Linked DNA regions of Cycloclasticus pugetii PS-1. The protein of the gene in region 2 binds, or shares a complex with, the protein of the main gene of each other region. Links are inferred from orthologs where the notes say so. Each region holds a gene or a part of one and is shown on either strand. Other genes may lie near its edges.

Region 1 (5,102 bases), 660 kb from region 2 along the record:
TTACGCACACCCTCTTCTGAATACACCTCATGAAACTGCCATACTGGGCATTTTGCTGGGTCACCCGCGTCTGTTCTACGAACACGCGCTGGATCGGTTGGCATTGTTCTAAGTTTTTTCTCTACCTCTTCTGGTTCATCGCGCAATGCAATTGTGTTGTTATAAGACTTGGACATCTTTTGCCCATCTAAGCCAGGCATCTTTGACGCTTTAGTCAACAAGGCGATAGGCTCTGGCAAAATAACGCGGCCACTGCCTTCCAAATAACCAAATAAACGCTCTTTATCACCAACCGTTATATTTTGTTGTGCTTCTAATAAAGCTCTAGCTACACCCAGTGCTTCTTGATCACCATTTTCTTGGAAAGAACTTCGCAACTTGTTGAATATTTTGGCATTTTTCTTCCCCATTTTCTTAATCGCAGCTTCCGCTTTTTCTTCAAAGTCTAAGCCTCGGCCATATAAATAATTGAAGCGCCTAGCCACCTCACGCGTCAACTCAACGTGTGCCACCTGATCGGCTCCAACGGGGACTAAACCGGCTTTGTATATAAGAATGTCTGCGCTTTGTAAAAGTGGATAGCCTAAAAACCCATACGTTGCTAAATCCATTTCTTTGAGTTTTTCTTGCTGGTCTTTATAGCTCGGAACCCTTTCTAACCACCCCAGCGGCGTTATCATAGATAGCAACAAATGCAGCTCTGCATGTTCAGGAATGCTCGATTGTATAAATAAATCAGCCAAACCATGATCAACACCAGCGGCCAACCAATCAACAACCATATCCCAAGTACTGTCTGCAATAATTGAAGGGTCTTCATAGTGCGTTGTGAGCGCATGCCAATCTGCCACAAAGAAATGACACTTATATTCTTGCTGTAAATCGACCCAATTTTTTAGTACTCCGTGATAGTGACCTAAATGCAATTTGCCGGTTGGCCTCATACCGGATAGTACACGACGATACTGCGCTGGAACTTCTGAACTCACATTTCCTCCTAAATACCCAATATTTTAAAAATACTGGTTTGTAAAAAATAAACGGGCGGACCTAAAATTTTAGATAACCATCCCATTACAATAATAAAGACCAAAATTGGAAAGCCTAAGCGTTCAAGTTTACTAAACTCAATACTGGCTCTCATTGGCAATAAACCAGCTAACACCCGACCACCATCAAGCGGTAAAATCGGTAATAAATTTAACATCATCAGCACCGAATTAATAAAAATACCTGCATAGCCCATGTATATCAATGGCATAGCAAAATACTCATTTTGCGCGCCCATCATATAGCCTATTTTCATGACAACACCCCAACCAATCGCCATTAAAAGATTAGCGAAGGGTCCGGCTAGGGCCACATAAATCATGTCACGTTTGGGGTTCTTTAAATTGTGCCAGTTAACCGGAACCGGTTTTGCCCAACCAAATATAAAACCACCCAATAATAACAAAACCCCAGGCACAATCACGGTTCCGACCAAATCCATATGACTAATGGGGTTTAAGGTTAAACGCCCAAGGCTCTTTGCCGTATTATCACCAAACTGGCTAGCCACCCAACCATGAGCGACTTCGTGAACGGTAATGGCAAAAATAACCGGTAATATCCACACCGCTATTCGACCGACCAAGGTCAATTCGTCCATTGACATTAATGCTCATCCTTACGTGCAATAAAATCAGCAATACCTTTACCTTCTCTAACCACTTCAGGAAAGTCATTATCCCAAACGATCATGGTTGTTGGTTCATACGGAATAACACCCGCATCAACCACAAGGTCCAATACACGGGCTAACTGCTGATTAATCTCATAAGGGTCGGCTATGGCCTCGGTTTCACCCGGTAAGATCAAGGTACTGGTTAACATCGGCTCATTGAGCTCTTCAAGTATTTTTTGCGCAACCAAATTATTTGGAATACGAATACCAACGGTTTTTCGTTTCGGGTGCTGGAGGCGTCGAGGCACCTCTTTAGTTGCCTTTAACACAAAAGTAAACGCGCCCGGCGTTAATGATTTGAGCAGGCGGTACGTATCGTTATTCACTTGTGCGTACATTGAGATCTCAGTTAGATCCCGACACACTAAGGTGAAATTATGTTTATCGTCAATTCGACGAATCTGACGAATACGATCAAGCGCCTGCTTATCACCCAAATGACAAGCCAAGGCATAAGAAGAGTCAGTTGGGTAAGCGATAACACCGCCCCGACGTATAATATCGGCCGCTTGCTTAATTAACCGTGGCTGTGGATTATCGGGGTGAATATTCAAATATTGTGTCATGATTGCTGTTGTGCTTTTTTCTTTGCTACATTATCACGTAAATACACCGGTAATGCATTGTCGGCAGACACCGTTTGCCCATCCCTCACCATGCCGACCGCCAACTGAGCAACCTCTCTTGCTCTTGGCAGCGCGTTTGGTAAAAGCAACAACTCGCTAGCGTTAACTAACTGCGTTAACTCATTTTCATATGTGCCCCAACCGTGTCCAATACCAATCGCCTGTTTACCTTGCGTAACGCTTAACGCTGCTGGCGCAATAACAGACTCATTGGAAACCGCTTTGAGTTGGCCATCAATCCGTTCATATTCGCACCAATATACCTCACCCATTCGAGCATCTAAGGCTGCGTACACTGTCTGACCTTCTACGGGAGGACCCGCCTGATATGCCAACGCGGTAAGCGTAGACACCGGCGCGATCGGTAGCTCTGCCGCAAAGGCTAAGCCTTGAATAACGCCTGTCGCCATTCTAACGCCGGTAAAAGACCCGGGGCCACGGCCAAAAGCTAACGCATCGAGTTGTTGTAACGTCATACCAGCTTCGTTCAGTAGCTCATCGACCATTGGCAAAATCAAGTTACCGTGTTCTCGTGGTGCCACCTGAAAACGGTCTATTACCTCGCCGTTTATCAACAAGGCCGCAGAGCACCCTTCTGTTGCTGTTTCAATCGCTAAAATTTTCATGCTGATTTTATAACGTGTTTTTTATCACTGATTTTTTGACTATTGATACGATGAAAGAATCTCTTCACATCTTTTACATCTTGTGTAATAGGCATCGCTGGCAAGGATTTAATAAACACTTTACCATAGCCTTTGCTTGATAACCGTGGATCACACAACACCAACACGCCTTTATCTTCAACATCACGAATCAACCTTCCCACCCCCTGTTTTAGCGTCAAGGCTGCTGAAGGCAATTGGAAATCTGAAAACGCTGACTGGCCATTAGCGGCCATATATTCTAACCGAGCTTTAGTCACCGGATCGCCAGGCGATGCGAACGGTAGTTTATCTATAATCACACAGGATAAGGCTTCCCCCCGCACATCAACGCCTTCCCAAAAACTCGCAGTACCGAGCAAAACCGCACGCTCAGAACGCCTAAAGGACTCTAACATTTGTTGCTTCGGCAAATCACCTTGCACTAATAATTTAAAGTTCGTTTCAGCCAATAAAATATTAGCGGCTTCTTTTAATGCCTTATGCGAGGTAAATAAAATAAATGCCCTACCTTCACTAGCCTCTAATACTGGAATGATTTTTTCAATCATCGTCGCCGTATAGTGATAATCGCGTGGCTCAGGCATGCCAGTTGGGACATACATCAATGACTGATGCACAAAATCAAAAGGGCTTTCCCAGCTACCCGTTTCAGCATCTTCCAAACCCAATCGTTTAGAAAAGAAATCAAATTTATTATTCACCGATAAAGTAGCCGAGGTAAACACCCAGCTGGCATCACTGGCAAAAGCAAAACTGGCAAATGCCTTAGAAATATCCAAAGGCGTTCGATAAAAAGTAAACGTCCGCTGATACGTTTCGAACCATTGGATCCAATCGTGCTGATCTTGCTTTGAAAAAAGTTTCAGTCGCAGTAGAACATCTTCGCAGCGTTTCCAACACGCCTCTAAACCTTTAGAACGAACAGCCACCTTAGTTAATACTTTAAATAACTGTTCGATACGTTCAATCAGGCAATCTAAGGCTTGCAAGAAGTCTGTACCTTGCTCAAGCTCATCCCAAGAGCCTTTAATAACCGGCTCAGGCAGCACCTTCCGCATTTCTCGTATGTCTTCACTAATTACATGTGTTAAATCAATCAATTCAGGCATATCTGATGCTAATTTTAATTGTTCTGCACTGACATCACCGATCAACGATAAAATTTGACGTGCACTGACCGACACCCCTAAAAACCGAGACGCCGTGTCAATTAATTGGTGGGCCTCATCAACAATAATTAGCTCTGCATCTGGCAATAACTGCCCAAACCCATCATCTTTCAATGACCAGTCTGCACATAAAAGATGGTGGTTAACAATTAATACATCTACTTCTTGTGCTTTTTTTCTGGCTAATACTGGAAAACACTCACTGATCATTGGACATTCTTGGCCCAAACAATTATCTGCTGTTGACGTGACTTGTTGCCAAACGTAAGAATCTTCGGCAACCGATGTTACCTCAGCAATATCTCCCTCTTTTGTTTGATTCGACCACCGTTCGACCTCTCTTAATTCAGCATCCGTCTGTTTGTCAAAGCTAGATGTTTGCATTTTTGCCTGATCAAGGCGATATAAACACAGGTAATTAGACCGTCCTTTCAGCACTGCACCCTGTACAGGTACGTTTAATACCTCACGGATTAACGGGAAGTCCTTTTCGAATATTTGGTCTTGAAGATTACGCGTCCCGGTTGAGATAATTGTTTTCTTACCAGATAAAATGGCAGGAATAAGATAGGCAAAGGTTTTTCCTGTTCCTGTTCCAGCTTCAGCTACTAGATGTGTATGCTGCTCAATAGCCCGCTCGATAGCCTGCGCCATCGACAACTGTCCATCTCGCGGTTGAAAGCCTTTAATATGTTTAACCAGCTCGCCATTAGAGCCAAATATGCTATCGAGGTCGTACAAAGGGTTATCCATTTAAATTTATTAACTTGTTTCATCAGTCCACGCTGATGCGTCCAAACCACCTTCTTTTGTCCAAACCAAGGTAGCAATATTGCGAAACTTTGCAACCGACATAGCGCCTCGCTTCATACGGTTTGAGCTATCATTCAGGTTATCTAAAATATCGCTACGT
Region 2 (5,061 bases):
ATATTGCGTGCGCCGTTATACACTTTTTGAGCATCTAAGCTATCGAATAAATAAAACTGGCTTTTACCGTTATATGACAAAGTAAGCATGCTAGCTAAGCCCGATACATAAGCAAGTACACGGTCACCTTGATATTGTTCGTTAAAAGCGAGTCGAATACTGTCCACGCTACTTTTGCCATTTACGGTTGGAAAGGGTTGTTTAAAAATACGTGCTACAGCGGCTTCTCTTGATTTTAAATTGGTTTTCTTCCATTCTCGTGGGTTACGTTTGTAGAGTTTTGTTGCTAGTAGCCTCAGGTGTTTGATAGTTTGTTTTACGTGGGTGTCAGCGACCATGTCGATATCAGTCTTGGCCATGGCGTTAAGATTGAAGTATTCGTAATGGTAGCCTTTTTGGTCAGGGACTTGAGCGCAAGCACTTAATAGAAGGGCCAAAAATAGCAACAAAAAGAATCGGTTTTGCATATGTTATTCAGTAGTATGTTCTTATTGAAAGTCTAGTTTAATTCGAGGGTGGTGTGTCCAAATTGCAGAAAATAGTGTTAATTACTGGTGCGGCAAGGCGAATTGGCGCGCAAATGACGAAAACGTTTCATGCGGCAGGGTACGGTGTTGTGGTTCACTATCGTCATTCACGCAGCGAAGCGGATGAGCTTGTTCAGCTATTAAATAATAAAAGAGAGCACTCTGCGTGGGCTATAAAAGCGGATTTACAGTCGGTGCAGAAAATTGAGCAGATGGTCGATCAGGTGATTACTAGACATGGGCGTTTGGACGTGTTGATTAATAATGCGTCTACATTTTACCCAACGCCAGTTGGCGATGCTAATGAGAGTGAGTGGAATGATTTGATGGGGAGTAATTTAAAAGCCCCATTTTTTGTCAGTAAAGTGGCGTTCAAGGCATTAAAAAAAACCAAAGGTTGTATTGTTAATATTGTTGATATTTATGCTAAACGTTCATTGGTAGATTACCCGATTTATAGCACCGCAAAAGCGGGGTTATATGCGTTAACAGAATCGTTAGCTAAGGAGTTGGCGCCAGATGTGCGTGTGAATGGCGTATCGCCAGGGGCAATTTTATGGCCAGAAAGTCAGGCAACTGAATTGACCGACAGCATTGTTGAAAAAATTCCTTTGCAGCGACAAGGTGCACCCAGCGATATTGCCGAAACAGTGTTATTTTTAGCCCAAAATGCGGCTTATATTACCGGTCAGGTGATTGCGGTTGATGGCGGTAAAAGCCTTGTCTAATCCCAACTAAAATCAATGCGTTTTTGTACGATGTTAGATTTGTCGAAATGTTGCCAGAGCTGCTGGTAAGAGGTCTGTAAAACAGGGTGTTGTAGGTTGCCAGCAATTTCAGCCAGTGGCTCTAAGACGAATGCATACTGAGTTATTTCGCCACGCGGAATATCGAGAAGAGGGTCTTTGCTGATGAAGTTGCCATACAGGATTAAATCTAAATCCAGTGTTCGCGGGTTAAATTTTTTCTGATCAAGGGTGCGGCCATTGTCTTTTTCAATCGTATCAAGAATGGTATCTACTTGTATTGCGGACAGATCTGTTTCAAAAGCAGCAATTAAATTTAGAAAGGGTTGACCATCAAAACCAACCGCGTCGGACTCATAAACGCTGGATAAGGTGAGGTTACCGAATTGTTTTTTTAAGGCATTTATACCGGCACGGATATGTTTTTCGCGCTCAATGTTGCTGCCAATGCTTAGGTAAACAGTGGTCATTGGGGTTTTGATCCACGCTCAATAATAATGCCAACGTCATCGGCATGGCGTAATGCTCCTTTCTTATTCAAGGTTAGCTTTAGCCAAGGGACATTGAAATCATGAATAATCAGTTCGGCAACTTTTTCGGCTAATGTTTCAACTAACTGAAACTCACTTTTTTCGACAAAATCAATCACTGCTTTCGATAGAGATTTATAGTCTAAAGTGTCGTCAATATGATCACTAGCAGCAGCTTTTTTTATGTCCGCGGCCATTTCGATATCAAAAAAAACGGGCTGTTTTACTTTGCGTTCCCAGTCAAAAATGCCAATGATGGCTTCAATTCGTAAGTTTCGTAGAAAAATAATATCCATAAGGTCTTTGTTTACTTTGTTTGAGGCGTATTAAGTGCAGATAATGGCCAGCGAGGTCGAGCTTTAATGCTGAGCTCGTCGAATTCCCCAGCTAATAGACGTTGATAACCAGCGTAAGCGATCATGGCGCCATTGTCAGTACAAAATTCATGGCGGGGATAAAATACCTTGGCGCTGATTTCTTTGGCCATTTGGTCCAGTGTTTTACGTAAACGTTGGTTGGCGCTGACGCCACCAGCAACCACTAGGGTAGAGAGCCCGGTTTGAGTTAAAGCGCGTTTGCATTTAATCGCCAATGTGTCAGCCACGGCATCTTCGAAGGCTCTGGCGATATCAGCACAGGTTTGCTCGTCTAAAGCATGTTGCTGGCTGGTTGTTAAGGCAAAAGTTTTGAGCCCGCTAAAGCTAAAATCAAGCCCTGGCCGGTTGGTCATAGGGCGTGGAAAATTAAACCTTTCCGGATTGCCATTTTTGGCGCAAGCGGCCAAGGCAGGTCCCCCTGGGTAGCCTAAATTGAGTAATTTTGCTGTTTTATCAAAGGCTTCGCCGGCAGCATCATCTAAGGATTCGCCGAGTAGTTGATAGTCACCTATTTGATTGACCTTAATTAATTGTGTGTGCCCACCTGAGACCAATAAGGCAACAAAAGGAAAGCTAGGTGGTGTTGTTTCAAGCATGGGGGCTAATAAATGACCTTCCATATGGTGAACGCCGATAGAGGGGATGTCCCATGCATAAGCCAAGCTTCGAGCAACGCTAGCTCCAGCAAACAGAGCGCCAACAAGTCCCGGCCCAGATGTATAGGCAACGCCGGACAACTCACGACTAGTTACGCTGGCATTAGCAAAGCATTGTTTAATAAGTGGAATTAGTTTACGGACGTGGTCTCGTGAAGCCAGTTCAGGCACAACGCCTCCGTACTCCGCATGCATGTCAATTTGGCTATACAGCGCATCAGCGAGTAAGCCGCGTTCGCCATACAAGGCAACGCCTGTTTCGTCACAGGATGTTTCAATACCAAGAACAAGTGGTGGCTGGGTAGTCATTGATGGCGATGGTTTAGCAAGGTTTTAAAGCAGGCTATTATACGCAAACAAGGCGCTTTCTGCCTAAACGATATGAAGCTCACGTTAACCATTAACAATAGATTTTCGTTAAAGGTGTTGTTATTAGGAGAGTATGGGTGTTGGCATATGGCTTTGCTGCGTGTATAATCCGCCATCCTTTTACACCATTTAACTTTTAAGAAGAGAGAAATACATGCCTTCAGTTCGCGTTAAAGATAACGAACCATTTGACTTTGCTCTACGTCGTTTTAAGCGTACATGTGAAAGAGCCGGCGTTTTGGCTGAATCACGTAAACGTGAGTTTTATGAAAAGCCAACTGCTGAGCGCAAGCGTAAAGCAGCTGCAGCGGTTAAACGTCATTTGAAAGGGTTGTCTCGCACACGTCGCGCATTGAACAACCTTCGTCGTGGCCGTAGCTAATATTTGCTACTCGCGTCGTTAACATAATGAGCGAACAAGCCACGCCTTTATTGCACCGTATCCGTGAGGATATGAAGTTAGCAATGAAGGCTAAAGAAAAAGAAAAGCTGAGTGTTATTCGTTTAATACTCGCTGCTATTAAGCAAAAAGAAGTCGATGAGCGTATCGAATTAGATGATACGCAAGTCCTTCAATTGCTCGATAAGATGGTCAAACAGCGTCGTGATTCAATAGAGGCGTTTGACAAAGCAGGTCGTGACGACCTATCACTGATAGAGCAAAAAGAAACAAGTATTATCCAGCAGTACTTGCCCCAACAATTAACTGAATCAGAGGTCGATCAACTGATCGATCAGGCGATTACCGAATCTGGTGCGCAAGGCATGAAAGATATGGGTAAAGTGATGGGTATTCTTCGCCCTAAATTACAAGGTCGTGCAGACGTTGGTGCGGCAAGCGGTAAAATAAAAGCCAAGCTTTCTTAATTTGTTTTTATTTAGTGGTCCGCATGATCACTGTATGACAAATTGGTAGGCATGGAGAAGCGCATCAATTTCACTGGGCACTTCCGGCTCGTATAGAAAAGTATTAACGCTTGTTAATGTCGTCTATGCTTCAAGCAAGAATCATAGGGTAAATAAAATACCATAATCATGGCAGGTCGAATCCCCCAGCATTTTATTGATGACTTATTGGCAAGAACCGATATTGTCGAGGTGATTGATAGCTTGCTACCGTTGAAAAAAAAAGGTGCAAACTACTCTGCTTGCTGCCCTTTTCATAACGAGAAAACCCCCAGTTTTACTGTCAGCCAAGACAAGCAGTTTTATCATTGTTTTGGTTGTGGCCAGAGTGGTTCGGTGATTGGCTTTTTAATGGATTACAGCCACTTTAGTTTTGTAGAAGCAATTGAAGAATTAGCAAGCCGCGCTGGCGTGGAAGTTGTACGCGAGCAAGGGTTTGAAACGGAGAAACCGAAACGGGATTTATCGCCACTGCTGCGTATGAATGAGAAGGTGAGTGACTTTTACCAGCAGCAACTGCGACAGCATGGGGCCAGTCATATTGCGACGGAGTACTTGAAAAATAGAGGGCTGACAGGCGAAGTGGCTAAAACCTTCCAATTAGGTTTTGCACCACCAGGTTGGAGTAATTTGCTGTCGTCGTTGGGCCAAGATAACGATTCGCTCCATCAGTTAGGTGAATTAGGGCTTGTGGTGACGAATGAAAATAATAAAACGTATGACCGCTTTAGAGAGCGAATTATTTTCCCTATCCGTAATAAACGTGGGCAAACTATCGGGTTTGGTGGTCGAGTTCTAGATGGCGGCGAGCCAAAGTATTTAAATTCTCCAGAAACGCCGCTCTACCATAAAGGCCGTGAAGTATATGGTTTATATGAAGCGCTAAAATCGTCTACTAAAATACAGCAAATTATTGTGGTTGAAGGCTACTTAGACGTTATTTCGCTTTA

What was found. Proteins that work in one complex are often made in the same cells at the same time.
Region 1: the proteins of tsaD (region 2) and tsaB are in contact, whole or in part, in a solved structure (PDB 4WQ4), measured with the Escherichia coli proteins. The link is inferred for Cycloclasticus pugetii PS-1 from one-to-one orthologs.

What each region holds. Positions count from the first base shown.
Region 1 is NZ_ARVU01000001.1:760,104-765,205, reverse strand. What follows is about bases 1,134-4,133. They hold tsaB (tRNA (adenosine(37)-N6)-threonylcarbamoyltransferase complex dimerization subunit type 1 TsaB), read right to left. Parts: upstream 2,979-4,133; coding sequence 2,289-2,978; downstream 1,134-2,288. Other genes in these bases: CYCPU_RS0103710 (DNA repair helicase YoaA), read right to left, coding at 2,975-4,133; CYCPU_RS0103720 (L-threonylcarbamoyladenylate synthase), read right to left, coding at 1,657-2,292; CYCPU_RS0103725 (site-2 protease family protein), read right to left, coding at 1,134-1,657. In the rest of the region: CYCPU_RS0103730 (tryptophan--tRNA ligase), read right to left, coding at 1-989; more of CYCPU_RS0103725, read right to left, coding at 998-1,133; more of CYCPU_RS0103710, read right to left, coding at 4,134-4,942; CYCPU_RS0103705 (hypothetical protein), read right to left, coding at 4,952-5,102. UniProt on the Escherichia coli protein: Required for the formation of a threonylcarbamoyl group on adenosine at position 37 (t(6)A37) in tRNAs that read codons beginning with adenine.
Region 2 is NZ_ARVU01000001.1:104,622-109,682, forward strand. The notes cover bases 1,129-4,087. They hold tsaD (tRNA (adenosine(37)-N6)-threonylcarbamoyltransferase complex transferase subunit TsaD), read right to left. Parts: upstream 3,146-4,087; coding sequence 2,111-3,145; downstream 1,129-2,110. Other genes in these bases: CYCPU_RS0100480 (pteridine reductase), read left to right, coding at 1,129-1,255; folK (2-amino-4-hydroxy-6-hydroxymethyldihydropteridine diphosphokinase), read right to left, coding at 1,252-1,743; folB (dihydroneopterin aldolase), read right to left, coding at 1,740-2,099; rpsU (30S ribosomal protein S21), read left to right, coding at 3,360-3,587; CYCPU_RS0100505 (GatB/YqeY domain-containing protein), read left to right, coding at 3,614-4,072. Outside these bases: CYCPU_RS0100475 (hypothetical protein), read right to left, coding at 1-467; more of CYCPU_RS0100480, read left to right, coding at 521-1,128; dnaG (DNA primase), read left to right, coding at 4,241-5,061.